Regions from separate parts of the Aeribacillus pallidus genome, predicted to be linked through region 4. Evidence: predicted binding sites of a transcription regulator. Region 4 holds the regulator's gene; each other region holds the start of a gene.
What was found. The regulator LexA, encoded in region 4, represses DNA repair genes until DNA is damaged. The targets are predictions, from matches to a motif close to CGAACATATGTTCG.
Positions count from the first base shown of each region.

Region 1: the regulator LexA is predicted to act here: its motif matches at 1,942-1,955, upstream of recA (recombinase RecA).
Region 2: the regulator LexA is predicted to act here: its motif matches at 1,327-1,340, upstream of ABES52_RS10320 (DUF4046 domain-containing protein).
Region 3: the regulator LexA is predicted to act here: its motif matches at 5,246-5,259, upstream of ABES52_RS08765 (YhjD family protein).

Region 1 covers NZ_JBCNBW010000048.1:2,342-10,726, reverse strand. The annotation lists gene ABES52_RS11380 (competence/damage-inducible protein A) at 1-648, shown strand, start outside; gene recA (recombinase RecA) at 2,055-3,089, shown strand; gene rny (ribonuclease Y) at 3,434-4,996, shown strand; gene ABES52_RS11365 (TIGR00282 family metallophosphoesterase) at 5,375-6,175, shown strand; gene spoVS (stage V sporulation protein SpoVS) at 6,314-6,574, shown strand; gene ABES52_RS11355 (dipeptidase) at 6,750-7,703, shown strand; gene ABES52_RS11350 (2-oxoacid:acceptor oxidoreductase subunit alpha) at 7,893-8,385, shown strand, end outside.
Region 2 covers NZ_JBCNBW010000041.1:23,626-32,010, reverse strand. The annotation lists gene ABES52_RS10320 (DUF4046 domain-containing protein) at 1-1,294, opposite strand, end outside; gene ABES52_RS10315 (glycosyltransferase family 2 protein) at 1,480-2,547, opposite strand; gene rfbD (dTDP-4-dehydrorhamnose reductase) at 2,535-3,404, opposite strand; gene rfbB (dTDP-glucose 4,6-dehydratase) at 3,401-4,414, opposite strand; gene rfbC (dTDP-4-dehydrorhamnose 3,5-epimerase) at 4,411-4,974, opposite strand; gene ABES52_RS10295 (sugar phosphate nucleotidyltransferase) at 4,991-5,734, opposite strand; partial or broken gene ABES52_RS10290 (ISNCY family transposase) at 5,784-6,078, opposite strand; partial or broken gene ABES52_RS10285 (transposase) at 6,328-6,863, opposite strand; gene ABES52_RS10280 (glycosyltransferase) at 6,993-8,342, opposite strand; gene ABES52_RS10275 (glycosyltransferase) at 8,342-8,385, opposite strand, start outside.
Region 3 covers NZ_JBCNBW010000035.1:41,456-49,840, reverse strand. The annotation lists gene ABES52_RS08800 (enoyl-CoA hydratase-related protein) at 1-382, shown strand, start outside; gene ABES52_RS08795 (helix-turn-helix domain-containing protein) at 430-987, opposite strand; gene ABES52_RS08790 (AzlC family ABC transporter permease) at 1,161-1,892, shown strand; gene ABES52_RS08785 (AzlD domain-containing protein) at 1,882-2,187, shown strand; gene ABES52_RS08780 (M48 family metallopeptidase) at 2,410-3,681, shown strand; gene ABES52_RS08775 (IDEAL domain-containing protein) at 3,835-4,071, opposite strand; gene ABES52_RS08770 (competence protein ComK) at 4,240-4,815, shown strand; gene ABES52_RS08765 (YhjD family protein) at 4,832-5,218, opposite strand; gene ABES52_RS08760 (YjiH family protein) at 5,483-6,871, shown strand; gene ABES52_RS08755 (aspartate aminotransferase family protein) at 7,015-8,331, shown strand.
Region 4 covers NZ_JBCNBW010000060.1:73,419-81,803, reverse strand. The annotation lists gene ABES52_RS13455 (ABC transporter ATP-binding protein) at 1-85, opposite strand, end outside; gene ABES52_RS13450 (ABC transporter transmembrane domain-containing protein) at 89-1,837, opposite strand; gene ABES52_RS13445 (YneF family protein) at 1,995-2,207, opposite strand; gene sirA (sporulation inhibitor of replication protein SirA) at 2,288-2,734, opposite strand; gene ABES52_RS13435 (GNAT family N-acetyltransferase) at 2,814-3,320, opposite strand; gene tkt (transketolase) at 3,383-5,389, opposite strand; gene ABES52_RS13425 (DUF896 domain-containing protein) at 5,600-5,833, opposite strand; gene ABES52_RS13420 (YneB family resolvase-like protein) at 5,900-6,547, opposite strand; gene yneA (cell division suppressor protein YneA) at 6,562-6,891, opposite strand; gene lexA (transcriptional repressor LexA) at 7,040-7,660, shown strand; gene ABES52_RS13405 (GNAT family N-acetyltransferase) at 8,066-8,385, opposite strand, start outside.

The DNA of each region.
Region 1 (8,385 bases), on a different contig from region 4:
GCTGATTTTATTGACCAACAAAGCAATCCTACGATTGCCCCACTAGCGAAAGACGGTGAAGTAACGCTTCGGTTAACAGCGAAAACCACTTCTTTAGAGGAAGCAAATCGGCTCATAGACGAAGTGGAGCAAATGATACGAGCTCGTGTGGGGAAATATCTGTACGGGTATAATGAGACGTCATTAATGGAGCAGACGGTCCGACAATTGAAGGAACAAAACTGTACAATTGCGTGTGCTGAAAGCTTGACAGCCGGCTTATTTCAAGCAGAACTCGCCAGTATTTCTGGGGTAAGCGAAATTTTTAAAGGGGGCGTCGTTTGTTACTCGAACGAAGCGAAAGTGAATGCAGTTGGCGTTCAAAAAGAAACCATTGTAAACGAAGGTGCCGTTAGTGAAGCGTGTGCGAAAGAATTAGCCGAGCGGATTCGAGAGCAATTCAATGCAACAATCGGCATTAGTTTTACCGGTGTTGCCGGTCCTGCTTCACTGGAAGGAAAACCTCCTGGAACGGTTTGGATTGGGATCTCTAATAAGAAAGAAGGGACAACCGCCTATCAATTGCAATTAGTGGGAAATCGAAATAGCATTCGCTCCCGAGCAGTGAAATATGGTTGTTATTATTTATTAAAAAAACTAGGTAAATAACCATAGCGGCCAATTGAATGGTCGCTTTTTTACTTTTTGGTGAGTGTTGTTAAGAGAAGAAAACGGTAACTAAGGGTAATTTTGAATGGGAATGAGTAAATCTACTCGAATATGAGAAAAATTTCATAGGTTAAGAGAAAAAATTCGGAAGTTAAGAGCAAAAATCGGGTAAATATGAGCAAAAACTGGAATTATGAGCCAATAATGCTGGTTATGAGCAATTACTGCAAGTTAAGAGTAAAAACCGCAAAGATAAGAGTAATAACCGGGAAGTATGAGCCAAAACCACTTGTTATGAGCAATAACTGCAAGTTAAGAGCAAAACCCGGAAGTTAAGAGTAAAAAATCGCAAGTTATGAGAAAAAAACAGAAATTAAGAGCAAAAATCGGGAAGGTAAGAGAAATAACCGGGTAGTATGAGCAAATACCGGAATTATGAGCAAAACCCGCTAGTTATGAGCACTAACTGCAAGTTAAGAGCAAAACCCGGAAGTTAAGAGAAAAAAATCGCAAGTTATGAGAAAAAAACCAGAAATTAAGAGCAAAAATCGGGAAGGTAAGAGAAATAACCGGGTAGTATGAGCAAATACCGGAATTATGAGCAAAACCCGCTAGTTATGAGCAATAACTGTAAGTTAAGAGCAAAACCCGGAAGTTAAGAGTAAAAAATCGCAAGTTATGAGAAAAAAACCGGAAATTAAGAGCAAAAATCGGGAAGGTAAGAGAAATAACTGGGTAGTATGATCAAATACCGGAATTATGAGCAAAAATCCGATAGTTATGAGCAAAACCCGCTAGTTATGAGCACTAACTGCAAGTTAAGAGCAAAACCCGGAAGTTAAGAGTAAAAAATCACAAGTTATGAGAAAAAAAACTGGAAGTTAAGAGCAAAAACCGGGAAGGTAAGAGAAATAACCGGGTAGTATGAGCAAAAACCGGAATTATGAGCCAAAACCACTTGTTATGAGTAATAACTGCAAGTTAAGAGCAAAACCCGAAAGTTAAGAGTAAAAAATCGCAAGTTATGAGAAAAAAACCGGAAGTTATGAGCAAAAATTCGGAGGTTAAGAGCAAAACCCGCTAGTTATGAGCAAAAAACGGAAGTTAAGAGCAAAAACCCGATAATTATGAGTAAAAAGCCTAACAAATAAGCAATTCACAAAAAAAGCTAAGACTTTTATTTGACTTTTCAGATATTTATTAAAAAAAAGAATCCCAATAAAATTTTTCTACATTTTTATGCATGTTGTTCCTAAAATTCTCATTTGAAGTTATATAATGGAAAAAAACAATCGAATAAATGTTCGATTTTTTACTTGGCAAATGCAAAAAAAACGTTTATAGTAAAGATAGGTTCAGTTTTGAGATGATACCCGCATGCGGGATGAAATAAAGGAGGAACTAGAGTGAGTGATCGTCAAGCGGCCTTAGAAATGGCATTGAAACAAATTGAAAAGCAATTTGGTAAAGGGTCCATTATGAAGCTAGGGGAACAATCCGAGCGGAAAATTTCAACTGTACCGAGCGGTTCGCTAGCTTTAGATGTGGCTTTAGGTGTTGGGGGGTACCCTCGTGGGCGTATTATCGAAATTTACGGTCCTGAAAGTTCAGGTAAAACAACGGTAGCTCTTCATGCCATTGCAGAAGTTCAAGCGCTAGGTGGACAAGCGGCTTTTATCGATGCAGAGCACGCATTAGACCCTGTGTATGCACAAAAGCTTGGAGTTAATATTGATGAGCTTTTACTTTCTCAGCCGGATACTGGAGAGCAAGCGCTAGAAATTGCAGAAGCACTTGTACGAAGTGGAGCTGTCGACATTATCGTCATCGACTCAGTCGCTGCGCTTGTACCGAAAGCAGAAATTGAAGGTGAGATGGGAGATTCCCACGTAGGTTTACAAGCACGCCTAATGTCCCAAGCGTTGCGTAAACTTTCCGGTGCGATTAACAAATCAAAGACGATTGCTATTTTCATTAACCAAATTCGTGAAAAAGTAGGTGTCATGTTTGGTAACCCTGAAACGACACCTGGTGGACGCGCATTAAAATTCTATTCTTCTGTTCGCTTAGAAGTACGTCGTGCCGAACAATTAAAACAAGGAAACGATATGGTTGGTAATAAAACGAAAATTAAAGTCGTAAAAAACAAGGTGGCGCCTCCATTCCGTACAGCTGATGTCGATATTATGTACGGAGAAGGAATTTCTAAAGAGGGCGAAATTATTGATATGGGATCAGAACTTGACATTATTCAAAAGAGCGGTTCATGGTATTCTTACGGAGAAGAGCGCCTCGGACAAGGACGTGAAAACGCAAAGCAATTCTTGAAAGAAAATCCAGACCTTTGCCATGAAATCATGATGAAAATTCGTGAGCATTATGGATTAGAAACCCCTACTTCTGCTGAAGAAGGAGAACAATTTGAACTCTTAGAAGAATAAATTGTCTGACCCTATAAGACATTCTAAAAATGGATGACGTATTTCGTCATCCTTTTCGTTTATATTGGAATCATTGTTCGATTGATCAACGATGTTTCAAGAAAAATACCAGCTGTTTCTATAGGGGGAAAAATGCAAGTGATGAAAATAAGTGGAAATAAAGGGGATTCGTGCAAGGAGTTTCACTTGACAAGAAAATACCACAGTTTTAAAATTAGTATGTATATTTGACATTTTTTTCGAATATGAAACATGCCTTTGCGCTGTATATTGACCATGAACAATGTACCAGCCGACATGTGTAAAACATGACAGAAGTTCATAGCAAGAAGGAGGTGAATGCGATGGGTGGAACGGACAACATCATCTCCATTTTGCTTGGCCTAATCGTCGGTGTAGTTGTTGGTTATTTCATTCGAAAAATCCTTGCTGAACAAAAGATTGCTGGGGCGAAAAGTGCAGCGGAACAAATACTAGATGATGCTAAGCGCGAGGCGGAAGCATTAAAAAAGGAAGCCCTATTAGAAGCAAAGGATGAGATTCATAAACTTCGTACAGAAACGGAAATAGAACTTCGTGAACGAAGAAACGAATTGCAAAAACAAGAAAATCGTTTATTGCAAAAAGAAGAGAACCTCGATCGAAAAGATGAAACGCTAGATAAACGGGAAGCGGCATTAGAAAAGAAAGAGGAATCTCTGAACGAAAGACAACAACATATTGAAGAGATGGAAAGCAAAGTGGACGAGATGGTACGTACACAGCAAGCTGAACTGGAGCGCATCTCGGGTCTCACTCGCGAAGAAGCAAAAACTATTATTCTAGAGCGTGTCGAACAAGAATTAGCCCACGATATTGCCGTGATGATTAAAGAACAAGAAACGCGGGCGAAAGAAGAAGCGGATAAAAAAGCGAAAGAAATTCTTTCCCTAGCGATTCAGCGTTGTGCGGCGGAACATGTGGCCGAAACAACCGTATCCGTTGTCAACTTACCAAACGATGAAATGAAAGGTCGCATTATCGGGCGAGAAGGTCGAAACATTCGCACGTTAGAGACGTTAACAGGTATTGATTTAATTATTGATGATACGCCAGAAGCGGTGATTTTATCTGGATTTGATCCAATTCGTCGCGAAACGGCTCGAATTGCCCTTGAAAAACTAGTTCAGGACGGACGTATTCATCCAGCGCGAATTGAAGAAATGGTGGATAAGGCTCGGCGAGAAGTGGATGAACACATTCGTGAAATTGGTGAACAAACATCTTTTGAAGTTGGAGTTCACGGGCTTCATCCAGATTTAATCAAGATACTAGGGCGTTTGAAGTTCCGTACAAGTTACGGACAAAACGTTCTTAAACATTCGATGGAAGTAGCTTATTTAGCCGGTCTTTTAGCAGCCGAATTAGGTGAGGATGAAACGCTTGCGAGACGTGCTGGTTTGCTTCATGATATCGGTAAAGCCGTCGACCATGAAGTTGAAGGTAGCCACGTAGAAATTGGGGTGGAATTAGCAACGAAATATAAAGAACACCCTGTCGTGATTAATAGTATTGCTTCCCACCATGGTGATACAGAACCAACGTCCATCATTGCTGTTCTTGTGGCCGCAGCCGATGCGTTGTCGGCAGCACGTCCAGGTGCACGTAGTGAGACGTTAGAGAATTACATTCGCCGTCTAGAAAAACTTGAAGAAATTTCTGAATCCTATGATGGCGTAGAAAAATCATACGCCATTCAAGCAGGTAGGGAAGTACGTATCATAGTAAAACCAGAGCAAATCGATGATCTTGAAGCACATCGTCTGGCTCGTGACATCCGTAAACGCATTGAAGAAGAACTTGATTATCCTGGTCATATTAAAGTTACAGTCATCCGTGAAACGAGAGCTGTTGAATACGCAAAATAAAACGGTGGATTTCCACCGTTTTATTTTATACATAGGCTCTACCCTAAAATAACTGTAGATAACTTTTACTGTTATTTCATTCATCGATGTGCCAATGGCAATTGGCATGAATGTCTGTTAAACGATACTGTTGATATTCATACATTACGCTTGTGGCGGACGCTTTCCGCGGGCAAGCCGGAAGCCGCATCCTTCGCTTCGCTCAAGTAAGGGTCTTGCGGCTTCTTGTTCCCGCTGGAGTCGCTGCCTTTCGCTTCATGTCTTGCTAAAAATCAACAATGACATATAACATAGCCTATACATAAATAGATGAGCATAGTGAAACTTGTTACAATTATGTTACAATAAAAAAGAAAAAACTGTAGAAAGGGCATTTACATGAAAATTCTATTCGTCGGAGATGTGGTTGGATCTCCTGGCCGTGAGATGGTAAAAGAATATGTTCCACGATTAAAGGAAAAATATCGTCCTGATGTAACGGTCATCAATGGTGAAAATGCGGCAGGAGGACGTGGTATTACGGAAAAAATTTACCGACAATTATTAGACGTTGGAGCACACGTCATTACCCTTGGAAATCATGCTTGGGATAATAAAGAAATCTTTGAATTTATTGATGACGCTAAATATCTTGTACGTCCAGCAAATTTTCCTGAAGGAACACCAGGAGTAGGGATGCAATTTGTGAAAGTGAACGGAATAGAAGTAGCGGTCATCAATTTACAAGGGCGGACGTTTATGCCAGCTCTCAACGACCCATTTGTCGTAGCTGACCGGTTAGTTACCGTTGCTAAAGAACGAACACCAATTATTTTTGTTGATTTTCACGCGGAAGCAACGAGCGAAAAACAAGCGATGGGCTGGTACTTGGATGGAAAAGTGTCAGCGGTTATAGGAACGCATACGCATGTTCAAACGGCTGATAACCGTATTTTACCGAATGGAACGGCATATTTGACAGATGTGGGGATGACGGGTCCTTACGATGAGATATTAGGAATGGAACGTACAGCAGTTATCCGGAAGTTTTTAACGAGCTTACCGGTTCGGTTTGAAGTACCGAAAGAAGGTCGCAGACAGCTTAGTGCTTGCCTCATTCATGTAGACGATAAAACGGGGAAGGCAACGCAAATCAACCGAATTTTAATTAACGACGACCATCCGTTTATTTCTGAATAAAAAAGGTTCCTCCAAAATTTTGTCCAAGCAGGCATATGTCCGGAGATGGGTGAATATAGTAGCAATGGAATCGTTTCTACCATATGTGTCACTCTTAATGGACATTCGGTATGGGGAAAATGACAAGGAGGAACAAAAATGGAAATATTAAAAGTTTCAGCAAAATCTAATCCGAATTCTGTAGCTGGTGCACTTGCCGGTGTTCTTCGTGAAAGGGGAGCTGCTGAGATTCAAGCGATTGGAGCTGGTGCCCTCAATCAAGCGGTTAAAGCGGTAGCCATTGCGAGAGGTTTTGTAGCTCCAAGTGGTGTAGATTTAATTTGTATTCCTGCTTTTACTGATATTCAAATTGAAGGGGAAGAACGTACCGCTATTAAATTGATCGTGGAACCGCGGTAGGTTACCCCTGACAGGTGCCTGTTTGCGGAATGCAAACAGGCATTTTTTAAGGTATTTTTTGAACTAGTTGATATATGTATTTCAAAAGGAATATAGCCATGTTGTTGAATGGTTACAAAAACTTAGAAAGTAAAAAAATAGCGCAAATTGATTGAACTGGGAAGAGGGGAAAAGGATGACTACACAAACATACCCAATTTTTGACGCCCATTGTGATGTACTTTTTCAAATGTACAAAGATCCCACCTATCGATTTCACCAAGGAGAGCAGATGCATGTCACCTATCCTCAGCTTGTAGAAGCGGGGGCAAAAGTCCAATGTTTTGCTATATTCGTTCCCCATGATGTTCATCCACATGACCGATTTCAAATCGCGTTACAAATGGTGGATGATTTTTATGAAAAAGTGTTACGGCCGTGCCCAAACTTGAAACTTGTTCGATCAAAAGGTGATATCGAATCGTTACAGGATCATGAAATCGGTGCCATTTTAACGCTTGAAGGGTGCGAACCGATTGAAGAGGACCTCCTAAAATTAACCACACTTTTCCGGCTTGGGGTTCGTTCGGTTGGATTAACCTGGAACTGGGCCAATGCTGTGGCAGATGGAGCATTAGAACCCCGAGGGGCAGGACTAACGTCATTCGGCCGACAAGTGTTAGATGTCATGAATCAGTGGAATATATGGACGGATGTTTCTCATTTATGTGAACGAGCGTTTTGGGATGTCATCGAAATCGCCAAGCAGCCAGTGGCCACCCATTCCAATTGTGCAACCATCACACCTCATCCCCGGAATTTAAAAGACGGGCAAATTCGTGCTCTTATCGAAGCAGATGGTGTCATTGGTGTAACGTTTGTTCCGCATTTTTTACGAACAGATGGAAGAGCAACGATTGATGATGTGTTAAGACATGTAGAGCATATTTGTTCACTTGGAGGAGAAAACCATCTCGGTTTTGGGTCGGACTTTGATGGTATCGATTCTCCGACTTTAGGCTTAGAATCGTATCGTTATTATGACCAATTGATAAACCAATTGCTAAAGTATTATTCTGAAAGTCAAGTGGTGAAATTTTTATATCAAAACTTTGTTGACCGATTTCCAGACGAATGTTTAGGTGTATAACTTTATTTTTATACGTGCAAATGTATTTTAATTAAATCTTAAAAGCCCGAATTTATGAAGGTTAACTATGAATTTGGAATAATTTTCTGTAAATTTATACACCTCTATTTTTTTATTTTCTAGAGATTTATAGAGAAAAATGATAAACTATGTCATAGAGTTTTTGTTTAGAAGAAAGGGTGTCGTACGATGCAACAACAGCTTTCATGGAAAGTTGGCGGGCAGCAAGGTGAAGGTATTGAAAGTACCGGCGAGATTTTTTCCCTTGCTTTAAATCGCCTAGGATATTACTTATATGGTTATCGTCACTTCTCGTCCCGTATTAAAGGGGGACATACGAATAATAAAATTCGTGTAAGTACAAAACCTGTTCGGGCGATTGCTGACGATTTAGATATATTAGTGGCCTTTGATCAAGAAACAATTGATGTAAACTATAAAGAATTGCACGATAAAGGGATCATTATAGCAGATGCCAAGTTTAACCCAGAAAAACCAGAGGACACAAATGTTCGCTTATTTTCTGTACCTTTTACCGAGATTGCAACTGAACTCGGCACATCGTTAATGAAAAACATGGTCGCCATCGGAGCTACATGTGCAGTATTAAATTTAAAAATTGATCATTTTAAAGATGTCGTTCAAGAAATTTTTGGACGAAAAGGCGATCAAGTGGTTCAAA
Region 2 (8,385 bases), on a different contig from region 4:
CGAATGTCTGAATTAAAAAATTATGGATGGTCAGTTCCTCTTTTGAATCACACAATTGTCCGTCAATCCCGACTAACAAATTAAATTCCTCAGGCTGAAATGTATATTCGGGGAATGACTCAATAATCCAACGGTAAAATTTACTATCATAATGCCGATCGACCATACTGATAAATCTGGGGAAATGTTTTTGGAAGTATGCACGATTTAAAAGCGGCAACGACTCTCTACTAATCTTTCTCTTTTCACAAAAAGTTCTTAATGCTTGCACTCTATTTTTTTGAGAATACCAATATTGATTAGGTACCCGCTGGAACTCTGTAATCTCATATTTTCCCGGAAAGACAGCGTTCACAATTTCAATTGGAGAGCCGTTATATTCATGTAACAGTCCACCTAATCCCTCTTGCATTAACCTTTTTTTCGTAAAAAACTTTGGAACATCCTCTTCCGCTATTCCTTCCTTTTCAATCAAGTCCATGATAGCACGTTTCACATTCGAAATATCTTTCCAGTAACCATTTGGTTTCATATGAAAGCTATCAGCAGAAAATAAGCCTGGAAAAAGATATGACATCAATTTCGATGGGGAACCTTGATGCTTTTTTAAAACACCACTAAAGCGGTATTTAATCAGCATCTGTTGAGTTACTTTCTTTGAGGCATCTTCAAGGGAGATGTTTTCTTTCGTCAACATATCTAGGAATTGTTCCCTCAAAAAATTGCTATTGTTTGCATAGCGATGGGGAATTTTTTTAAAATCTGTTTCTTTAAATACACCGGGGTATAAAGTATCGATCAAGCGAAACGGAGAATCACCATATCGCTTTAGCGGGTTAGAAATTCCCCATTTAATTAACAAATCATAATTCACTTTTTGCGGTATCTCCTCTATCCTTACCCCCTCTCTTCGCAAATACCATTCCAATCGATCTCGTATATTTTGAGTATCGCTCCAGTAATTAATTGGCACTCGACTGAAATCAAACTCATTATATCGGCCGGGATATACAAATTGAATTAATTTAGGAATAGATTTAAAACGGTTTAAAGCTCCCCAAAGCTTCTGTTCCTTTATGATGGCTCTGTTGATCTTGGGGATTTGTTCCTTCTTCAAACCAAGATTCACTTCTAATGCATAACGAACAAGAATGATCACATTTTCGTCTTTTTCCCACGTGCCTGAAGGAAGGACCTTTCTTTTTCCAATGCTAACTTCCTTATAGAGATTCACAAGCGGTAGTTGAGATAACTCGGAATGGCAAATGCTTCTATAATAATTTAGATCATCCATATGATCACCTCTATTTCATTATAACATAAATACGAATATATGTTCTGTTCAATCCTAAAAAATAGAGCCTACTAATGGTAGACTCTCTGATTGGTTATTCGTTATTTTCTAAGAACCAAATTAGCAAAAGTAACTTTGAAGCTGCTTGTGGCATTATAATTAGATTAAGCCAATCTCTATAAGAACTACCTTAAAAGTTCTAAGCGTTTTATAGCTCTTTCATATTGTTCTTTGGCTGCTTGTTGATAGAATGAAATGGCTTTATCAGTATTACCAAGAACCTCATGGAATACTCCTAAATTGTAAGAAGCAAGGAAACTTCCTGTACCTTTCACACTGTCATACTTATCCGTATCCCCTATTTCTAAACAGCGAAGAAAAGATTTTTCAATGAACGGAAATAAATGAATATATTTATTAACATTGCTAAAAATTAAGTCCATATAAAATAAACCACATGCGAAATAGAAATCTGGAGAATCGGCAAATCTGTCACGCTCGTTTTCAATCAATTTTAAGCCTTTCTCGAACGATTTATTTCCTATACTCGTATATAAATAATCAATAACTAGACTATGGCGGTACCATGATTGGAATGGAGCAAGATGATAACTCTTTTCAAAATATAATTCCGCTTGTTGCAGTTGTTGCTGCAACTTATATTGTTTTCCTACTTGATACAAAATATAATCATCAAGCGGTCGTCTCTCAGCTTCTAGCAACAACAACTTGAGGTTTCGATCCGTTTTATCTGTATGAATATATCCGTCATGATACACTTCTATATCCAAGTTTTTCCTTGGTAAATCAGACTCTACCTGTTCGTGAATGCTTCCGACATATTTTACCCCTTTAGGCAGTAATCGAGATAGATAAGACTGTGCATACCTCTTCTCGCCATCTTGAATAAATTCATCAATCCTTTTAATCCGACCAATTACTCTGTCGTTTTTTTCTATAAAGTTACGTATAATGCTTCCGCAATCATTAATAATATATTCATCTGCATCCAATACTAAGTTCCAATCACTTGTAGATTTTTCAAGTGCGTAATTCCGAGCAGCGGAAAAATCATTAATCCATTCAAAATCGAATACTTTAGCACCAAATGAATAAGCTATTTCCTTTGTGCGATCCGTAGATCCTGTATCGACAATAACTATCTCATCGACAATATCTTTGACACTTTGCAAACAACGGCTAAGATGCCGTTCTTCATTCTTTACAATCATGACTAATGCTAATGTTGACAAGGTTTCACCCCATAAATTTTAATAAATTCCTTTAATGCCTCTCGCCAATGCCTTAATTCCTTAAAGCCATTTAATCGTAAAGCCACATGATCCAATACAGAATACGCAGGGCGTTGAGCCGATCTTGGATAATCTTTTGTTTTACATGGATTAACTACTATGTTAACATTAGCCTCTTCGAAAATAGCTTTTGCAAATTCATACCAAGAGCAATGGCCTGAATTAGAAATATGGTAGACTCCATATTTTTCAGTCTGAATAAGTTGAAAAATGCAGCTAACTAAATCAACTGCATAAGTTGGACATCCAATCTGGTCATCAACCACGAACAATTCTTTTTGTTCCTGTGCAAGCTTTAACATTGTTTTCACAAAATTATTTCCGTGTTCTCCGTAAACCCAAGATGTTCGAATAATAAAAAATTTAGAGTGAAGGTCTCTTACAAACTGTTCACCGGCTAGTTTACTTTTTCCATATACGCTTATCGGATTCGTAAAAGCAAACTCGTTATAAGGCACATTCGCGGTGCCGTCAAACACATAATCGGTGCTTATATAAACAAACTTAGCGCCTATATGTTCTGACGCTACGACTATGTTTCTTGTTCCGTATGCATTAACTAAAAATGCTTGATCTGGTTCGGATTCTGCTGTATCTACTTTTGTATAAGCAGCAGCGTGGATAACGACATTAGGTTGGATATGGTCAATAACATTTTTAACTTGCTTAAAATCAGTTATATCGAGTTCTTCTCGGCCATATCCATATACTTCATATTCCATGTCTTTTAGCAATTTGACCGTATCTGTACCGAGTTGTCCTTTGGCGCCAGTAACTAATATTTTTTGTTTACTCATTCTCTTTCACCATATTGCTTTTGATAATAAGTCATGTACTCTCCGGATTTAATACGTTTCCACCAATCTGGATTATTGATGTACCATTGAATAGTTTCCTCAATTCCCTTGTCAAACGTATATTGTGGTTTCCAACCAAGTTCTGTCATAATTTTCGTAGGATCGATTGCATAGCGGCGATCATGCCCTGGACGATCCGCTACATATTTAATTAACGACTTTGAAACTCCAAGTTTTTCAACAATTAAATGGACTATTTCGTTATTTGTCCGTTCATTATGTCCGCCGATATTATATACTTCTCCTGACTTGCCCTTATGAATAACTAAATCAATAGCGGCACAGTGATCTTTAACATGAAGCCAATCGCGAATATTTTGACCATCACCATAAATAGGAAGATCTTTACCTTCTAATGCATTTGTTATCATTAATGGAATTAGCTTTTCTGGAAAATGATATGGTCCATAGTTATTCGAGCAACGTGTAATATTCACGTTTAATCCATATGTTTCATGATATGCTCTTACAAGTAAATCCGCACTGGCCTTACTTGCTGAGTAAGGGCTATTTGGAGCAAGCGGAGTTTCTTCCGTAAAATACCCTGTATCTCCTAAACTGCCGTACACTTCATCCGTAGAAATTTGGACATACTTTTGAATATTGTTCGCCTTCGCTACATCTAACAATACCTGAGTCCCCAATACGTTTGTTTTAACAAAAACACTTGGGTCAGAAATACTGCGGTCAACATGCGATTCAGCAGCGAAATTAACAATTACATCAATATGATGAGACTTTATAATATAATCAACAAGTTGATAATTTCTAATATCACCTTTAACAAAGACATACTGTGGATTTTCTTGAATATCTTTTAAATTTTCTAAATTACCAGCATAAGTTAATAAGTCGTAATTAACGATTTTATATTGAGGATATTTATTCAACATATAACGCACAAAATTGCTACCGATAAAGCCTGCTCCACCGGTTACTAGAAGATTCATAGAGTTCTCTCCCACACAAAATTAATTTCTGCATCCGCTAACAGTGGATGATTTGCATCTTTTTCCGAAAGAACAGGATCAGTTACTGGCCAATCAATCCCTAACGCTGGATCATTCCAAAGAATCCCTCGATCATGCTCAGGTGAATAATATTCGTCAACTTTATATTGAACTTCTGTGTTCTCTACCAATGTACAAAAACCATGTGCGAACCCTTTAGGAACTAACAATTGTCGTTTATTGTCCGTACTCAAAATAAAGCCTTGCCATTTCCCAAACGTCGGTGAACCTTTACGAATATCAACGATCACATCATAAATAGCACCGCGAGTAACACGAACTAGTTTTGTTTGGGCTTTTGGATTTAGTTGATAGTGTAACCCACGAATCGTTCCTGTTTTTACGGAAAGAGAATGGTTATCTTGCACAAATCGAAGGTCGAAACCTAATTTACGAAATGTTTGTTCATTATAACTTTCCATAAAAAAACCACGCTCATCTTTGTAAACGGTAGGCTCAAATACAAACACACCGTCAAATTTTGTTTGAATAACTCTCATCCCATTCATCCTTCGATTATTTCATGTTTTTATTAAACAAACCACCAAAATTTACATCTTTCGCAAGTTCATTAGCCCGCAAATAGGATGTATGCGTACCGGCATCCGTCCACCATCCATCCAAAATATCATACATCAGTTCATTCCGTTCAATGTAAGCGTTATTCACATCGGTAATTTCTAACTCGCCTCGTGCAGACGGCTTTAACGTTTTAATAATGTCAAATACTTTAGCATCATACATATAAATTCCTGTAACCGCATAACGGCTTTTCGGCTTCTTTGGTTTTTCTTCAATACTCTTAATTCGATCACCTTCAAGTTCAGGTACCCCAAATCGCTCAGGGTCCTCAACTTCTTTAATTAAAATTTTCGCTCCCGTTCCTTGTTCTTTAAAATCTTTAACATATTGAACAATACTATCGGAAAATACATTATCTCCCAAAATAACCGTCATTAAATCATTGCCTACAAACGCTTCGCATAATCCTAGCGCTTGCGCAATTCCACCAGCTTGATCCTGTACTTTATATGTAAACTGAACATCAAATTCAGAACCGCTGCCTAACAGATTAACAACGTCCCCCATATGTTCGCGTCCAGTCACAATTAAAATGTCAGTAATATCAGCCTCTTTCAATTTATAAATTGCATGGTAAATCATCGGATATTTGCCGACTGGCAGCAAGTGTTTGTTTGTTACTTTCGTAAGTGGATAAAGGCGAGAACCTGTTCCACCTGCGAGGATGATGCCTTTCATTTAGTAATCCTCCTGCAAATGATTTAAGAAATTAATAGATGTTGCAAAACTAGAGTAAAAACTCAAAATTGTGCATGAGTATGCATAATTGTACATTCAACAGATAGCGATGAAACCCATACCACCATGGTTGTTCTAACTCCTTGATCATCAATTAGTTCAATACTTGTTCGATGACACTGCGAAGACCAAACAGCCACTTCCAAAGTCTTGTTTTCAAAAAAACAGGAATGAACCGACCATAGGCATCTTTTCGCTCATCACCAATTGCGGCGGTTAATCGGAGAGACGAAAAAGATTTCGACTTGTTCCGCCGTTTTACGGATGTGCTCGCTGTCATACATGTTTTTGGCAATTAAAAAATGTATTAAATAGCAAATAAGTATATACAATTATCTGTATAAAATTTCATACCTCTTGTCGCTTGACATGGAGCCTCTGCGGGCATGCTTTCTGGCAAAGGAGGCAAGCCACAGGACTTTGCAAGGCATACCAGCCTATCATGCCCGCCACTCCATGTAAAGCGGTAAATATGCAATAATTCATGCATATGCTTAATTGCCAAACACTACAATTCTTAATTGCCATCAACAATACACGACATCACCAAGCGCAATCTCGATGTTCCATTCTTACAAAGACTACAAAGACTAAAATAATTCCGATGCCACTGTTGCATCAGATTAGCAGTCGTGAAGACATGAGATAAAATGATTCCTTCTGCTGTTGTACGAAGATGTAATTTAAAACCATTGATATCGAATCGATATTTCCCATCTTACTTGAGAACCACAAAGACTGCTTAGGGGTACCATACTGTAAATGATAACCACTTTTGGATGTCAATTTCCTAAATCTTTCAGAAGTTGGGTGTTAAAACAGAAAAAAATTCCTGTTCTTGAAACCACTTGCCTGCACGTGAAAACGTAGAAAGCTACGGAACCTCTTTGAGTCCACAAATACGCTGAAAGTAGCCAAATCTATCGAGTGTTTCAACCAACTGACGTAAAGAATCAATGGAAAAATAGCTTTTTAAAAAGAAACATTTTAACAATGATTTTTTCGGAATCAGTGGTCAACCTGTCGCATAAGGATCTGTTTCGCTATCGATTGCATGTCCATAACAAAATTGGAAATCATGAAAGTGTCCACCTTTTGGGATTAAGTATTTGGTCACTGTATATTATTTCTAAAAAAAGTGGGTTTTTTGCGTACATTTATGCATAGGTTATGTGTTTTGCAACACGTTCAAATAGAACTAAAAATTTTTTAATTTTTTGTCGAGAAACTCTCTTACTTTATCAATATTTTCCAAACTTGGATTTCCTAATCTTTTATTAATTTCTGAAACAAACCTTTCAGGTTTTTCAATAAGCTCTTCAAAATTAACGCTAATTACATCTTCATTATTTTTGGTAAGAGTTTCTTTATATTCATAATAATTTTGTAAATAAGGTGCCAGAATCTTTACTGCATCACTCAAACTAATGTTCTCTCTTTTTGCAAGAGAACGAACACATTGTTCGAATGGACGTGAAACGAATACATAGGTGATATCAGAAATTTCTTTTAAATAAGGAAGCCATAGATCCAATGTTAATAATGTTCTTGGATCTTTTAATCCCCAAAAAGGTTTTACTTGTTTGGATAAAAAATACCTTATTTCCTGTGGATTAATCATAACAGCTAATAATCTTTTTTTATTTGGAGGATTATACCAACTTGCACCAATACTATTAAGAATTTGCTCGTTTTTAATGACAAAATCTCTATTTTCAAAGTGCCCTTTCTTATTAGATTCACTTGCAGGAAGCAAATTTTTGCCCATATCTATCCCTAGTAAATTCATAACACCAGCTGTTGCACTAGAACCAGAGCGATGTAAGGTTAAAACTAGAAAAAGTTTGTTGTTTTTTGTGGGGGAAAATTTCTTGTTTAAACTCTGAACATTTTCCCCATAAACATCAATAAATTTTTTTCGATAATCATCAAATCCATTTTTCACATTCACTATACCACAGTCATGAACACACCACGGCTCGTTTTGGCGCACAACTCCTACATCATAACCGGCTAATAAAAATTCTTGACATTGGGAGAGATCATAAAAATGCCAACCCGTAAACAAATCTTCTCTCCACGGGGTATCATACTGGGTAATCATTATTAATCCATCGATAGCTTGAACGGGTTCATAATCTAGTTCGGTATCCTTAAAGCTTAATAACTTCATTTCTCCTGTATGACTGTCATAAACCTTTCCAAATCGTTGAGTGCTCTCCCACCAAACTCCATTTTTCGGAACTGTTTTAGCTCCTGCTACTCCAATCATCCCTAATTTAGGATACTTTTCAAAAAGAGCAATAATATCATATAAGAAATTTTTATTAACTATAAACACATCCTGATGCAAATACACTTTATACTTTGCATCTGTCTGCCTCATTCCTTGGTTGTACCCTGAAGCAATACTTGAAGCACTCTCGATAGCAATAAATTCAATTTCATATCCCTCTGGAACATGAAGAGATTTCACATACCGTACAGATTCTTCATATAAAGCTCGATTATTAACACAATAAATAAACGCAATTTTTTTGTCATTCATCACAAAGACTCTCCTCTTGCAGCCCTTAATAAATCTAATACTG
Region 3 (8,385 bases), on a different contig from region 4:
AACGAGCTTAGGAATCATTCCAGGTGCCGGCGGGACGCAGCGACTTCCGCGCATCGTTGGGGAAGCAAAGGCGCTTGAGCTAATATTAACGGCGAAAAAAATGACCGCCGAAGAGGCGTATTCCTATGGGTTATTAACCGGAATAATTGAAGGTCATGAACTTTCAGATCAAGTCGATGTATTTGTGCAGCGTTTGCTAGCCAATGGACCGATCGCTGTTCAACAGGCCAAATTTGCTGTGAAACATGGAATGCAAGTAGATTTACAGACAGGTCTTCATTTGGAACGTAAAGCATATGAAATAACCATTCCAACCGAAGATCGTGTGGAAGCATTACGTGCCTTTGCCGAAAAACGGAAGCCAGTCTTTCAAGGAAAATAAGAAAATATAAAACGAGGCAGAGCGATGATCCGTTCTGCCTCGTTTTATTAATCCTCTGTGTAGTAAATCATCATTTGACACATAATGGTTTCGTTGGTGCGATTTTCATACACGTGGTATACGTTTCCTTGAAAGTGCAAGGAGTCACCTTGATTTAACGTATAGACTGTTTCATCAACAGTAATGTGCATCGTCCCCTTTATCATCGTAATGTATTCTTCCATTCCTGGAGCATGACCAGTATTGACATAGTTACAACCTGGGTCAAGCTCAATAATATATACTTCAAACTTTTTTTCGGGGTCAAATGGGATGATAGGATAGACGCGATATTTTCCATCATCTTCGGGAATCGGTTCGTTTTCATGATGCCGAATAATGGTGACAGGTGCATTAGCTACTTTTAACAAAGAAGAAAAGGAAACTTTTAACCCGTTGGCGATTTTCCATAGAGTCGCAACCGTTGGATTTGACTCCCCGCGTTCAATTTGGCCGAGCATGGCTTTACTTACACCTGTTAGCGCGGATGTTTGATCTAAACTAAGGCCGCGGCTTTGTCGTAATGTTTTTAAATTTTCACCGATGGTTTGTTGAATTTTTTTCATTCGTATTCACATCTCCGCTTGTGTAATATAACGCACAAATGTATAATATAGTTTAATAGTCAAAGGAAGGAAATATACTCCTATTATACTAAATTTTTAATGGCAAATAGTTAATGGTATGAATGTAATTATTAACAATTTTAGGTGAGATTAGGGAGATGAGGTGAGAAACTGTGGAATTGCCGGTCGAACAAGTGAAGCGAAAGTCTGAATTTACGAAAGGATTACAGGCAGGGATTAGCATTGGGATTGGGTATTTTCCAATCGCTTTAACGTTCGGACTGTTAGCAAAATCGACTCATTTGTCCCTTTTGGACACCGTGTTGATGAGCGTGATCGTGTTTGCGGGGGCGTCCCAATACATTTCATTGAACTTATTAGCGGCTGGGGTTACCGGATTTGAAATTGTTCTGACGACGTTTATTGTTAATATTCGCCATTTGTTAATGGCGGCCTCTTTAAACGAAAAAATGGAAGAAGATGCCGTGTGGAAAAAGGCGCTTTATGCGTTTGGGATGACCGATGAGACATTTTCGATTGCCGCAACTCAAAAAGGAACCGTGTCATCAGCCTACTTTTTTGGAGTTATTTTTATAGCCTATACTAGTTGGGTGGTCAACTCGGCTTTAGGACATATCGTTGGGGCGAATTTGCCGTCTGTTTTGCAAGAAAGTATGACCATTGGTTTGTACGCTATGTTTATCGGTCTTTTAGTACCGTCAATGAAGCAAAGTGCCAAAGTGGTTCATTTAGCTATAATTGCTGCTTCCTTTAACTCGATATTTGTATTCAGCAATGTGTTATCCAGTGGCTGGGCAATCGTTTGTTCGACCATTTTGTCCTCCGTTATTGTAGAATGGATTGAACAATTTCGAAAAAAGGGGGTTAAGCTTCATGCAGACTAATTTGATTTGGGTCATTTTAGGAATGGGACTGGTCACGTATATTCCCCGAATGTTACCCTTTCTCTTGTTGAAAAACATGGAGCTCCCTGCGTTTTGGCAAAACGTGTTAAAAAATGTTCCTTACGCTACATTAGGTGCACTTATACTCCCAGGTGTATTATTTATTCAAGAGAGTATATGGTATGGTGTCATTGGGGCCGCAACAGCCTTCGTATTAGCTTTTATCGAAATGAACGTAATTGTGGTTGTGCTTGGCTCAATCGGTATGTTAGCACTTGTTTCTATCATTTTTTAAAATGATTTGGTTTTCGGTCAGATTGCTTGGTTTCTGGCATTTTTTTACAAAGTATTGGGACAGTTTCTCAACTAGCCGGACACTTACACCTTAGACCTCTAGACACCTTTGACTTCTAGACCAATTCCTCAGCAATAGGAATGGTCTTTTTTTTATTGCTTGTTCTAAATAAATGATTTTGAACTACAAATAATAAGGAGAAGGACAGGGGGAGGGAATTCGATGGTCCGGAAATGGACGTTTTTTTCAATAGGCGGATATCTTTTATTTGTATTGGTTATGTATGCGTATATATTTCATTGGGCTAATACAAGTATTCCAGAATGGTATGAAGGGACAAGTGCGGACCCAGCGACATTTTTAAATGACCGAGAACTGATGTTAAGTGAGAAGTATTCTGCCATTCGAAACTTTTTATTTTTTTTAGCGACCCCATTTGAATGGTTCATTTACTTTTTCCTGATCATTTGGGGATTTTCACGAAAGTTTGAAGAGTGGGGGAAAAAAACTTCTCGTTTATCGTTTGTACAAACAGCTGTTTATTTGTTTTGGTTTTATTTAGTGGCAACGTTGATTACATTACCATTGAATTATATATCCTACTATTATTCGGTTCAATATGGTATTACAACCCAAACGTTTTCGCTTTGGATGAAGGATCAGTTAATCGATTTTTGGGTCAATTACGTCATTATGTACATTGTCGTTTTAGTACTTTATTGGTTAATGGCACGGTTTCAACAACGTTGGTGGCTCGTTGCTTGGATATTGTCGATTCCGTTTACATTGTTTCTTATGTTTATTCAACCGGTCATGATTGATCCGTTGTACAACGATTTTTATCCATTGCAAAATAAAGAATTAGAAAAGAAAATTTTAACGTTGGCAGAAGAAGCAGGAATACCTGCTAAGCATGTGTATGAAGTGAACATGGCTGAAAAAACGAATGCGTTAAACGCATATGTGACCGGAATTGGTTCCAACTCCCGTATTGTACTTTGGGATACGACGTTAAATCAATTAAGTGAGGACGAAATTTTATTCGTCATGGCGCACGAAATGGCTCATTATGTAGAAAAGCATATTTATTTTGGTATTGCAGTTTATTTACTATTATCGTTTGTCGGGCTTTGGTTAACTGCAAAATGGATGCGAGCCTTTATCACCAAATACGGAAAAACATTTCACTTGGAACACGTTCATCAATTGCGTACCTTACCACTATTCTTTCTTTTTACGTCCATGTTGCTTTTTGCGGTCAGTCCGTTATCAAACGCGGTGTCACGTTATGAAGAAACCCGTGCCGACAAGTATGCGATTGAGTTAACCGAAAATAAAGAGGCAGCGATTGGTACGTTTCAAGAACTTACGAAAGCAAGCCTAAGTCAAGTTCATCCACCATTTTTCGTGAAGCTGTTTCGCTATAGCCATCCGTCGATGTTGGACCGGATCATGATGATTGAAACGTATCCAATCGAAGATGATGAAGAATAATGAATAACCTTTTTTCCTTCTTGCTTATTGCGTGAAGGGAAAAAGGTTTTTTTGTGGTTTTTCTCATCGTCATGGGATTTAAAAGAAGTGTTATAAACACAGAAAAAGATGCCATATACATGGCATGAAGGAAAATGGGGGAAGAAAGAAGAATTAACCGAAACATTCCATAAGCTTAATGTATTGGGAAGAATAATGCATAAATGAAGCTTTGTCGTAGCGATCCAAAGAGGTATCGATTTCGTTGAGTAGGCGCTCTTTTTCTCTATTCAACTGTACTTCATACAATAGCGTGTCGATATAAATGTCCAAAACCGTCCGCTCTTTGTCTTTATTCCAGGTCATCGCACAAGACTTCATTAACTCTGTGTAAGACTTTTCATTTTTCATATCGTTCACCTCTGTTGACCTTTTTTCTATTATATGGTCAATTTGGTGATAAATCAACTGAAAATTTTAAATATTTTGATAAATTATTCTATGTTAAATAAATACAGACAATCTTTACCATTAATGGTACAATTGTAAATATATAGAAATAATAAAGGAGGGTTAGGAGTGCAAGAACGTCGAAGAATGATTGAAGAGTACGAAGTGAATCCACATACGATGTTGCTTTTTCCTATAAAATATGGATCAAAAATTTATACGGAAGTGTTTGAACTATCGGATCAGTTTTTATCTCCATTTAAACCGTTAGATATTGTGAAAAAAAGCTGTGAGTTTTTTGGATCCTCTTACGAAGGAAGGAGGCAAGGAGCAAAGCAACTCATCGGCTCTGGACACAAACCTCCAATCATCATTGATCCTCACACATCTATTTTTCTCTTTCCCACCATGTCTCCCTCGAAGCAGGAGTGTATTTGGATTTCCCATGAACACGTCGTTTCTCATGAGCGGCTAGATACCAACACGACAAGCGTTATGTTCCGGAATAAACAAACGTTTCGACTTCCAGTATCGTACAGTGTTTTCAATTCGCAATTATTGCGCACGGCTCTTTTACGGACAAGACTTTCACAACGAATGGAAGAAATGGAGCGAAGAGCCCATTTTATCTACTTTCCAATGACCAAGACAAAAGCGGCAGAACACGTTGATCCGTATACGTGGTCTGTGGAGAAAAAACATTAGAAAGAAGCGTGAATGTTCATGCTTCTTTCCGTTTGTCGGTGACGGGAAGGTGTCGTTTATATAAATAATGGCGCATCAGTTCTTCGACTTTGTTTCGCAGTCGCGGGTTAAAATAATTATGATGCTCTTCGTATCCTTTGTACAAAAACAAATACATGGTAAACGTGTCGTCACTTTTTAACCGTTCCACTTTCATTTTATTTTTGTGCATATATTTTTTTACATCAGCCAGTTCTTGTTGGATGGCTTTCATCGTTTCTTCAATGAGTTCAATGTATGGTCGTTTTAACTTAAATGGCGCTTGCTCGATAATGGCTAAATCTCGGTTTAATACGGTTAACACCATTGGTAAATAAATCGCCTGTTCTAAAATATTTCGATCGTTTTCAGGAATTCGTGTCATACGAAGCTCCCCTTTTTTCTTAAGTGTCGAACATCTGTTCGTGTATTTATTTTACCCCATTGAACAGAAATAAATCAAGTAATGGACATGGTAAAATATTTCCTTTTTTAAAAGGGAAAGCGACAATCTAGTCGAAAAATAAATGTAGGTATTAAAAAAGATTAGGAGAGAGGGGGGGAGTGTAATAAAATAGATTGCATATTTATGTATAATCTTGTAATATTATTCAAGTGAGGGAATTCATTTTGTTAGAGGGGGGTAAAGATGGAAGCGAGACGAATAAATTCAGTAGAAAATACAGGAGTAAAACAAGGCTTTTTAGCAAAGCAATACTTAAAATTTTTGTTGCCGTCGTTATTAGGAGTTCTCCTCTTCCTTGTTCCTATTCAAGTAAATGGAAAGGTTACGATTGGTCTAGGAGTGATGGCAGATTGGCTGCAGGTGGCCATTGCTGATTACATACCATTATTTATGACAGGTGTTATTTGCTTATCTGCTGCTGGGAGTTTCATCGTAAAAATAATTGATCTGCCTGCGATAAAAAAGAATGCATGGTTAAATAGCTTGTTTGATGTTAGTCCATTTTGGTTGACCTTACGAATCATCGGTTCTTTTTTTGCAATATTTACATTGAACGAAGTCGGCCCGGAATTTATTTGGTCTAAATTGACTGGCGGTGTTGTTCTCTTTGATTTAATCCCTGTGTTAATGGTTTGGTTTTTATTTGCCAGCCTTTTTATGCCGCTTTTACTAGAGTTTGGACTAATGGATTTTATTGGGACGATGGTTCGTAAGGTGATGTATCCGGTATTCAAATTGCCTGGACGTTCGTCGATTGATGCGATGGCATCGTGGATGGGCAGTGGAACCGTTGGTGTATTGATTACGACCCAGCAATATGAATCTGGTTATTATACGAAGCGTGAAGCAGCGGTAGTAGCAACCAACTTTTCAATCGCTTCCATCGCTTTTAGTTTAGTAATTGCCAAGTTTATCAAAATTGATGATATGTTTGTAGAATTTTATTTTACAGTTGTTGTTGCTGGTATCATTGCAGCAATTATTTGTCCGAGAATCCCACCGCTTTCATTAAAAAAAGATACCTACTATGAGCCTGTTGGAAAGCAAATCGATGAGTTTGTGCCAAGCGGTGTTTCCAGTTTCCGCTGGGCAATTGAAAAAGCGGTTGAAAAAGCAGAACAGGTAAAAAGTATTCGTCAAGTCGTTATTAAAGGGATGTACAATGTGGTTGATATTTGGTTTGGATTGATCCCGCTCGTGATGGCATTAGGGACAGTTGCCCTAATTGTTGCAGAATATACACCGATTTTTAACTATTTATCCTATCCTTTTGTTCCATTTTTAAATCTATTACAGCTTCCAGAGGCTGAAGCAGCTGCACCGGCGATGATCGTAGGCTTCGCTGATATGTTTTTGCCGGCTGTAATCGGAAGCGGGATTGAATCAGAAATTACACGATTTGTTATTGCCGTTCTGTCCTTAACCCAACTGATTTATATGTCTGAAATCGGAATTCTGCTCTTGAAATCCAAAATTCCGATTTCGTTTGTTGAACTGTTTATTATCTTTTTACAAAGAACGATCATTACGTTGCCAGTTGCGACTTTAATGGCACATTTATTCTTCTTCTAACCATCATAACAAGATCAAATGGAGCTTTCTTTTTCGTGAGAGATTCGCACTCCAAAAGGATAGGTAGTTTCCATTAAAGCTAGTTTTTGCGACTTTAATTAGAACGAATTCGATAAATGAGAATACACTAGGAGGTAATCATCATGGGTAAAGAATGGAGTTATCTTATCGAAAAAATGTCTAATCTTTTAGCACCAAGTATGGCAAAGGACCATCCGAATTTGCCAGTCATAAAAGAAGAGGGTTGCTATTATTACGGTATGGATGGAAAAAAATATTTAGATTTTACGTCAGGAATTGCCACAACCAATGTTGGTCATCGTCATCCAAAAGTCGTACAAGCCATTAAAGATGGTGCCGATCAGCTGGCGCATGGGCCTTCAGGTGTCATTATCTATGAATCTATTTTAACGTTAGCTGACCGATTGGCGAAAATATTACCAGGAAATTTGGATTGTTTCTTTTTTGGTAATAGCGGTACAGAAGCGATTGAAGGAGCGATTAAGTTAGCGAAACATGTGACACAGCGCCCCTTTATAGTTTCGTTTATCGGATGTTTTCACGGGCGCTCAATGGGAGCGTTAAGTGTCACAACTTCAAAAAGTAAATACCGTAAATTTTTACAGCCCACGGGTTCCTATCAAATCCCTTATGCCGATACAAGGGAATGCCCTGAAGGTGTGGATCCCGAAACGTATGTAGTGGAAAAGTTGGAAAAAGATTTTCAGCGTCTGTTTGACCACCAAGTCACACCTGAAGAGGTTGCTGCTGTTATTGTTGAACCTGTATTAGGTGAAGGGGGATATATTGTTCCGCCAAAGGCATGGCTGAAAAAACTGCGGGAAATTTGTGACCGCCACAACATACTTCTTATTTTTGATGAGGTCCAAACAGGGTTTGGACGTACAGGTGAATGGTTTGCTGCCCAAACGTTTGATGTTGTTCCAGACATTATGGCGATTGCGAAAGGAATTGCCAATGGTCTTCCGTTAAGTGCAACGGTTGCTTCAAAAGAATTAATGAAACAATGGCCGTTAGGCAGTCATGCAACAACATTTGGCGGTAATCCAATTGCATGTTCAGCAGCCCTTGCTGTATTAGATGTGATTGAACAAGAAAATTTATTAGAAAACACGAAAAAAATGGGTGCATATGCTGTTGAGAAATTGAAGGAATTAAAAGAAAAACACCCTGTCATTGGTGATATTCGTGCGATTGGATTGATGATCGGAATTGAGATCATTGACCCGAAAACAAAAAAACCAAATTCAGACGGTTTATTTAGAATATTAGATTTGGCATTAGAAAAAGGTGTCCTCTTCTATTTTTGTGGAAATAAAACTGAAGTCATTCGAATGATACCACCATTAACCGTAACGAAAGAACAAATTGACGTTGGCTTAAAAATGCTTGATGATGCGTTGACAATCTACGAGGAAGAAATTGGAATATGTGTATAAGAAAAAACATCGATCATATACTTTTTCTAACAAAGCGCATATCCATAACGGAAT
Region 4 (8,385 bases):
GTTTCCAATGGGGTTTGGTATACTTCATTAAACGAATAAAAACGTTCCTTTGTTCTTTCGCCGACATTACTGTTCCTTTTTCCATCCTTTACCCTCCATGTTCAACAAGTTCTTCCAGCTGTTGACGGACATACATCTCTTTATACCATCCCTCTTCCTTCATTAATTGGTCATGCGTTCCTTTTTGTATGATTATTCCATTTTCAAGAACTACTATTAAATTCGCATGCTGAATGGCACTTAATCGGTGCGCGGTAATGATGGTCGTTTTCCCGACTCGATTTTCTTTTAAGGAACGTAATATTTGCTCTTCCGTTTTCGCATCAACGGCGGATAACGCGTCATCCAATATTAACACTTCTGGGTTGATTAGCAAGGCTCGGGCAATGGAGATTCGTTGTTTTTGGCCTCCAGATAAAGAAACTCCACGCTCCCCAACAACCGTATCATATCCTTCCGGAAACTGCTCAATATCATCATGTATATGGGCGAGCCGAGCCGCTTCTTCAATTTCTTTCTGACTAGCTTGTGGACGTGCAAAGGCGATATTGTCGCGAATGGATGCCGAAAATAAAAAATGATCTTGTGGGACATATCCGATTGCCTCACGTAAGGTATCTAGTTGGTATTCCGTAATAGAATAACCGCCAATTAAAATATCTCCTTTCATTCCTGGAAACTCTCTTAATAACGCTTTAATTAGAGACGTTTTGCCGGATCCTGTTTTTCCAACAATCCCTAACGTTTCCCCTCTTTTTAACGTAAAATAAATATTTTTCAAAACGGGTTGTGTATCATTGGGGTAGGTAAACGACGTTAAGCGATATTCAATGTCCCCTGACGGAACCTTATCAATCGCTTTTTGCGTGTCTTGAACGTCTGGTTGTTCTTGTAATAAGCTAGAGACACGGTCGTACGAAGCTCTTCCCCGTTCCACAATATTAAATAACCAGCCAAAAGCAAGCATCGGCCAAATGAGAAGACCTAAGTAGGTCGTAAAGGAAACAAGTTGCCCAATGGTTAACTCTCCTTGAAGCACGAAACGGGCACCAAATACAATGGCTAAGAAAAAGGAAAATCCAACAATAATAGAAATGGTCGGATCAAATAAAGAATCAATACGAGCTACTGACATATTTTTTTGAACTACATCATCCGATTGTTTCCGGAACGCTTCAATATCTTCTTTTTCTTGACCAAATGTTTTAATGACTTTGATGCCTGCAATACTTTCTTGTGTTTTATCATTTAAAGAGGAAAAAGCCTCCTGGGCCAGGTGAAACCGCTTATGTAATAAAGTACCATAATAATTAGTTAATAAGGCCATAATAGGCATAGGGATTAAGCTGATCAAAGTTAATTTCCAACTTATGGTCGTTGCCATGGCGATAATGACAAAGCCTCCTGTCGCTAACGAGTCGACAAGCGTTAAAACACCTACGCCTGCCGTTTGTTGAATGGCTTGTAAATCATTCGTCGCATGGGCCATCAAGTCACCGATACGGCGCCTTTGATAAAAAGATGGACTTAGCGAAGTGAAGTGATGATATAAACGATTACGGAGCAATTTTGATAATTTTACCGCTGAACCGAAGATCAACATTCGCCAAAAATAGCGGAGTCCATACATACATAAAGCAACTGTCGCAAGTATGCCCATCCATTGCAAAAGCTGCTTTAACGTTAATGTACCTTCTTTTATGGAATCTACGACCATGCCAATGATTTTCGGTGGAACAAGTTCTAAAATAGCGACAAGACATAAAAGAAATATACCGGTTAAATATGCCTTTTTTTCTTGTTTAAAAAACCACATTAAATCGAGAAAAACTCTCATCGTTGAATCCTCCGAATACTTCATTATTCACTGACTAATGCATAAGTTTATCAAACTTTTCTAAAAAAGAAAAGATTTACAGAATTAGAAGAATTGGTAATTAAGAGATTTTACGTAAATAAAAATGCACTCTGAGTGACCAGAGTGCATGTCCATTTTATTTCAGCTGTTTGTTCATCGCATTCATCATTTGGTTGATTTTCTTTTGGGAAGGTTTCATTCCCATTTGCATCATCATTACTTTTAGCATTTGTTCATTAATCGGCGGATTTTTCTTTAAATAGCTCATCATATATTTACGAGCAATGAAAAATCCTAGTGCTACTCCGGCAATTAACGCCAGAATACCGACTAGAATAACATCCCACATCTTCTATTTCCTCCTTCATGTTGTCTACCATACAGTGTACTAAACCTTGTAACATAATACAATATTTCCATTCATTTTTCTCAAGTAATTATATAATTCCTCTCTTTTAACGGTTTTAACCAACCATACCGTTCATTTTGCAAATCAATCGCTAACAATCGTCCGTCCATTTGTCGAAGCGCTTCAAAAAAAATCGATTCGGCATCATAGCTTCCCCAAGCATATAACAATAATTTCCGTTTATTAATTTCTAACTGTGCTCGATTTGATTCATCTTCCCTACCAATCCAATACACGTTTCCTTCTGAAACATAATCACTTCGTTTACTCAATCGCTGAGAAATCATTCGATGCAGGTGCAATAAAGGAAAGGGAAGTGTTATATATTGAATTTGTTGTTCAATAATTTGTTTTAAATCACTTGGTGCATATTGGTGTTCATGAAATAAATTGTAGAACAATCGCTCACGGCCATAAAAAAAGTTCGCTATATCTTCCGAAATGGAATAAATATGATAACACCGCATCGTTCTCCTCCCCACGTCCACTTTTTTCTATTATAGCGAAACGAAACGTGGAGAAGTTGTCAAAAGCTGTTTGAAAGATTCACTTTTTTTGTCGAATATAGTCGAACTTGTTGACTTTTACATGTTTGAGGTCATACGAAAACATAACCATATCCAATGCTTGTATTCCGAATTCGACAATTGGTTTTGAATACGCACGAAAAAAATCCCGTTTGATCTCTTTCATACGAAACCCACATTTTTGATAAAAAGCGATGTTATCTATGCTAGAGTTAGCTGTTCCAACTTCCATTACATAAAAACCTTTATCTTGTGCCCAGTGTAAGAGATTTTGAACCATTAGTTTCCCCAATCCTTTTCCGCGACACTGCGGGACGACGGCTATGTTTTTCAATTCGACCGTCGTCTCGTTTATTGGTAAACAATGAGCAACACCGATTGTTTCATCCTCGACCGTGAAACGAAACATCCATCCTTTTCGAAAATAAGAGCGAACCATCCATTCATCTTCATCTGCAAGTAATAAAAGTTCGAGATACTTTTCACGTTCGGATGTTGAAAGTTCTTGTCTTTTTATTAGCGCCATTATGTATGCCTCCAATCCCCTAAAAAAAAAAGAGGGCGAACGAATCGCCCTCGGATAATACATTATTGATTAAGTAATGCCTTTACACGAGCTACAACGTTTTCAACCGTAAAGCCGTATTCTTTCATGATTGTTGATCCAGGGGCAGATGCTCCAAAACGATCAATAGCTAAAATATCACCTTCGTCACCAACGTAGCGTTCCCAACCAAGAGATGCTGCCATTTCGATCGCAAGACGCTTTTTCACTTCTTTCGGTAAAACGGATTGTTTGTATTCTGCCGATTGTGCTTCAAAACGATCCCAAGAAGGCATACTTACCACCGCTACCTCAATACCTTCTTCACGTAAAACTTTTTGAGCTTCCACGGCTAAGCTTACTTCTGAACCAGATGCTAGAAGTAAGGCATCCGCTGTTTCTTTCGCAGCTGGTGAAATTACATATGCTCCTTTTTCCACCCCTTCTTGTGCACGTTCAGCTGTACCTTCAAGCGTTGGTAAGTTTTGGCGTGTTAACACAAGCGCGGTAGGAGTGGACTTGGAAGTGACGGCTAAACGCCATGCCGCTGCTGTTTCATTGGCATCTGCAGGACGAATAACAGACAAGTTTGGCATCGCCCGTAATGATGGAAGCTGTTCGATCGGCTCGTGAGTCGGACCATCTTCCCCAACAGCGATACTATCATGCGTAAATACATACGTCACAGGAAGTCCCATAAGCGCAGCTAAACGGATCGCTGGACGCAAGTAATCAGAGAAAACGAAGAACGTACCTCCGTAGACATGTAATCCACCATGTAACGCCATCCCGTTCATGGCTGCACCCATCGCAAATTCACGCACACCAAACCAAATGTTACGACCTTCATAGGAGCCTGGTAAGAAATCTTTTTCTCCTTTAATCGTCGTTTTATTGGATCCCGCTAAGTCTGCCGATCCACCGATGAATGAAGGTAGATTTTTCGCAATCGCATTTAACACTTCTCCAGAAGAAGCACGACTTGCTAAACTTGTTCCAACCTCGTAAACTGGAATGTCTTTATCCCATCCTTCTGGTAATTCACCTTTTATCGCTTTTTCTAATTGTTCTCCAAGTTCAGGGAAAGCCTTTTTATATTCAGCAAACATTGCTTTCCATTCTTTTTCTTTTTCAGAACCAGGAATGACCACTTTTTCTTCAAAGCGAGCATAAACTTCTTCAGGTACATAAAAATCTTCTTCGAATGTCCATTTATACGCTTCTTTCGTTAATTTTAGTTCGTCTGCACCTAATGGAGCGCCGTGTACATCAGACGTACCAGCTTTATTTGGTGAACCGTATCCAATGACCGTTTTGACCTCAATCATTGTTGGGCGTGTTTGATCAGCTTTCGCTTCTTCAATGGCTTTGGCTAACGCGTTTACATCATTGCCATCTTCTACACGAATATATTGCCATCCGTATGCTAAGAAGCGATCTTTCACACTTTCAGAGAAAGACTTATGAAGTTCTCCATCTAATGAGATATCGTTTGAATCGTAAAGAACGATCAATTTTCCAAGTTTTAAGTGACCTGCTAAAGATGCTGCTTCTTGAGAAACTCCTTCCATTAAATCCCCGTCACCGCAAATGGTGTATGTATAGTGGTCAATTACAGGGAAGTTTTCTTTGTTATAAACACTTGCTAAATGACGCTCCGCCATTGCCATACCGACAGCCATAGCAATACCTTGTCCAAGTGGACCAGTCGTTGCTTCAACTCCTGGAGTGTGACCGAATTCTGGATGCCCTGGTGTTTTTGAACCCCATTGACGGAAGTTTTTCAAGTCATCCATTGTTACATCATATCCAGATAGATGAAGCAAACTGTATAATAGCATCGAGCCATGACCAGCAGATAGGACAAATCGGTCACGGTTAAACCATTGAGGGTTTTTTGGGTTATGATTCATAAAACGCGTCCAAAGCGTATATGCCATTGGTGCTGCCCCCATAGGCATACCTGGATGTCCAGAATTTGCTTTTTCAATCGCATCAATCGATAACGTACGAATCGTATTAATCGCGAGTTGATCCGTTTTATCAAACATGATATACATCCTTTCTATAATAACCTTACTCTATAATATTAATCCCCTTTTCAACGGAAAACAACCGAAAAGAATAAGAAATCAGACGTCTTACCAATATAAACGTTAGCTTTAGACTATTGTTCAATAAAAATTAGCTTAAATTCGGTCAAACTCTAATAAAAGTAAGAAAGCTCGAACCATTTTTTACTGTTCGAGCTTGTTGGAAAATTAATGATATTTTTTCTTCAATTGAATGTCACGAAGTTTCTTCGGAGTCACTTCTTCCCCATTTGGATCGAAAATGCGTACATTTTCAATCGTTTTTTTCATGGATTGACGGAAAGCTTGTAAATATTCTCCACGAAGGCGACTTTGTTCCTTCGCTTCCTCCTCGGTCAAGCCGACTGATTTTGCTTTTTTGGCAAGTTCATTAATTCGAGCGATTTTCTCTTTTGAAAGCATTGTTTTGCCCCTTTTCCTTTCTAGACTATCGTCATCTTACAAAAATCATCGCTATTTGACAAGTGTTTAGCTTTCCTGAAATGATTTTATATACTCTTGATAACGACGATGAACAGTCGCTTTCGATACATCATAGCCAAATCCCCGTAGTGTTGCAGCAATTTCCTCAAATGTAAGGTCATTTTGCCTGAGACGAACAATTTCCTGAATCGGAAGTTCCTTCTTATCTCTTCCTCCAGATGAATGACGCGGTAAATTTTTTTCCGGTCGATACCCGCGTTCAACGGCTCGTTTCATTCCCCGTTTAATTTTTAAATTATGTATTTTTCGCTGGTATTCTTCCACCATACTTACTATTTGAAGAACCATGGAGTCTGATTCCGATAATTGGAGCTCACCTTGATGGGACATACTGTAAACTTTAACGCCTTCTTTCATAATGACATGAAGAAGAGCAATTTTCGCATTTCCTCTTCCTAAGCGTGTTTCATCCTGAATAAGAATGGCATCAATGGAACCTTCTTTGATTCGATCGAGAAGCTCCATCATTCCAGGGCGGTCAAGCTCATAGCCGCTTGCCTGATCTTTAATGACAGCTTTAATGTGAAATCCGTACTTATCTGCTAACTGTCGTAATTCTTCTTCTTGCCGTTCGAGTGAGGTTTCTTGGGTGTCTTTCGTTGTACTGACTCGGCAATAAAGAATCGCGTTCATAAGCATCTCCTTGTCTATTGAGTAGAATCATAGGCAAACTGGTGATGGGATGAGTCAATTGTTGCTTTTACCGGGATGACTAACGTATTTCCTGCATGAATGACAGATGAAGTTTTCAATTCATTTTTTTGTTGAACCCATTGAATAAACTCCGTTTTGGTCATGTGATGCTGTTCGGCATATTGTTCCGCAAGAGACCATAGCGTATCTCCTTCGTTCACAACAATTATCATAAACGATTCATCTTTGTCTTCGGTCATAAATAGCATCGTTATTCCAAAAATCATCGAAACGATGAATAGAATCATAACATAAGAATATTTCTTCCACAACAGGTTGATCATTCATGATCCCTCCAACCGAATGTTTGTTCGATTTGATTATAGTACGAACATCCGTTTGGTGTCAACAAAAAACTCGAACTTATGTTTGTATTTGTTGGAAAGACATGCTATAATATTACCAACAGAAGTGAGATCGAGGTGCGTAACGATGAAAAAATTAACGAAGCGACAACAAGATATTTTAGAGTTTATTAAAGAAGAAGTTCGGAAAAAAGGATACCCACCTTCCGTTCGCGAAATCGGTGAAGCTGTCGGTTTGGCCTCAAGTTCAACCGTTCATGGCCATTTAGCTCGCCTAGAGAGCAAAGGTCTCATCCGCCGGGATCCGACGAAGCCTCGTGCAATAGAAATTCTCGACTTAGAGGAAGATCAAATTCCAAAACAGAACGTAGTCAATGTCCCTATTGTCGGTAAAGTAACCGCTGGACAACCGATTACGGCCATTGAAAATGTGGAGGAATACTTTCCACTTCCAGAACGGCTGGCTCCAGCTGATGAGCAAGTGTTTATGCTGGAAGTTATGGGAGATAGTATGATTGACGCTGGAATATTAGACGGCGATTACGTTATTGTCCGTCAGCAAAAGACAGCGAATAACGGAGATATTGTGGTAGCAATGACCGAAGATAATGAAGCAACAGTTAAACGATTCTTTAAAGAAAAAGATATGATTCGCCTTCAACCAGAAAACCCAACATTAGAACCGATTTTTTTACGAAATGTAACGATTTTAGGAAAAGTGATTGGTGTATACCGTCAAATTCATTAATTAATAAGGCAAGCTCTTCTAACCGAAGAACTTGCTTTTTTTATGTGATATTTCATTTTCTATAACTGACTGGATCAATTTTGTAGTTCATGGACTTACAAACCATTAAACGTCACATTTTGTAAAGGGATGTTTTATTTCATTGTTGATTTTTAGCAAGTTGTTCACACGGCGGCGACTCCAGCGGGGACAAAAAGCCAGGCAAGACCCATACTTGAGCGTAGCGAGGGAAGCATCTTGCGGCTTTCCCGCGGAAAGCGTCCGCCACAAGCGTAATGTATAAAAATCAACAGTATCGTTTAACAGACATCAATCTATGAACATTTGCTAGTTGCGTAAGTAAATATACACCCGGCCCATACCCGATACAAATTGAGCGGAATAAGAATCAATTTAATCTTTCATTTATGCCTGTCGATAATAGATCGAGTCCAAGATCGGCCGATAGCCGATTTCTTGATAAATATGGTTGGAAGTAGGGTTTGCTAAATCGGTATAAAGCGACGTACTTTTATAGCCCTGGTTGAGTAAGTGCTGTGATAAATGAGCAACACATGCGGTCGCGTAACCTTTTTTTCGTTCTTCCTTCGGCGTGAATACCAAATTGATGGTTACATTTGTTTTCGTCGGCCGGGTCCAACAAGCCATTGATACCGGTTGGCTATTAACTTCCCAAACAAAAACTCGTTCTTCTTTCATCAATTTGGTTGCTTCTTTCTTTGCCT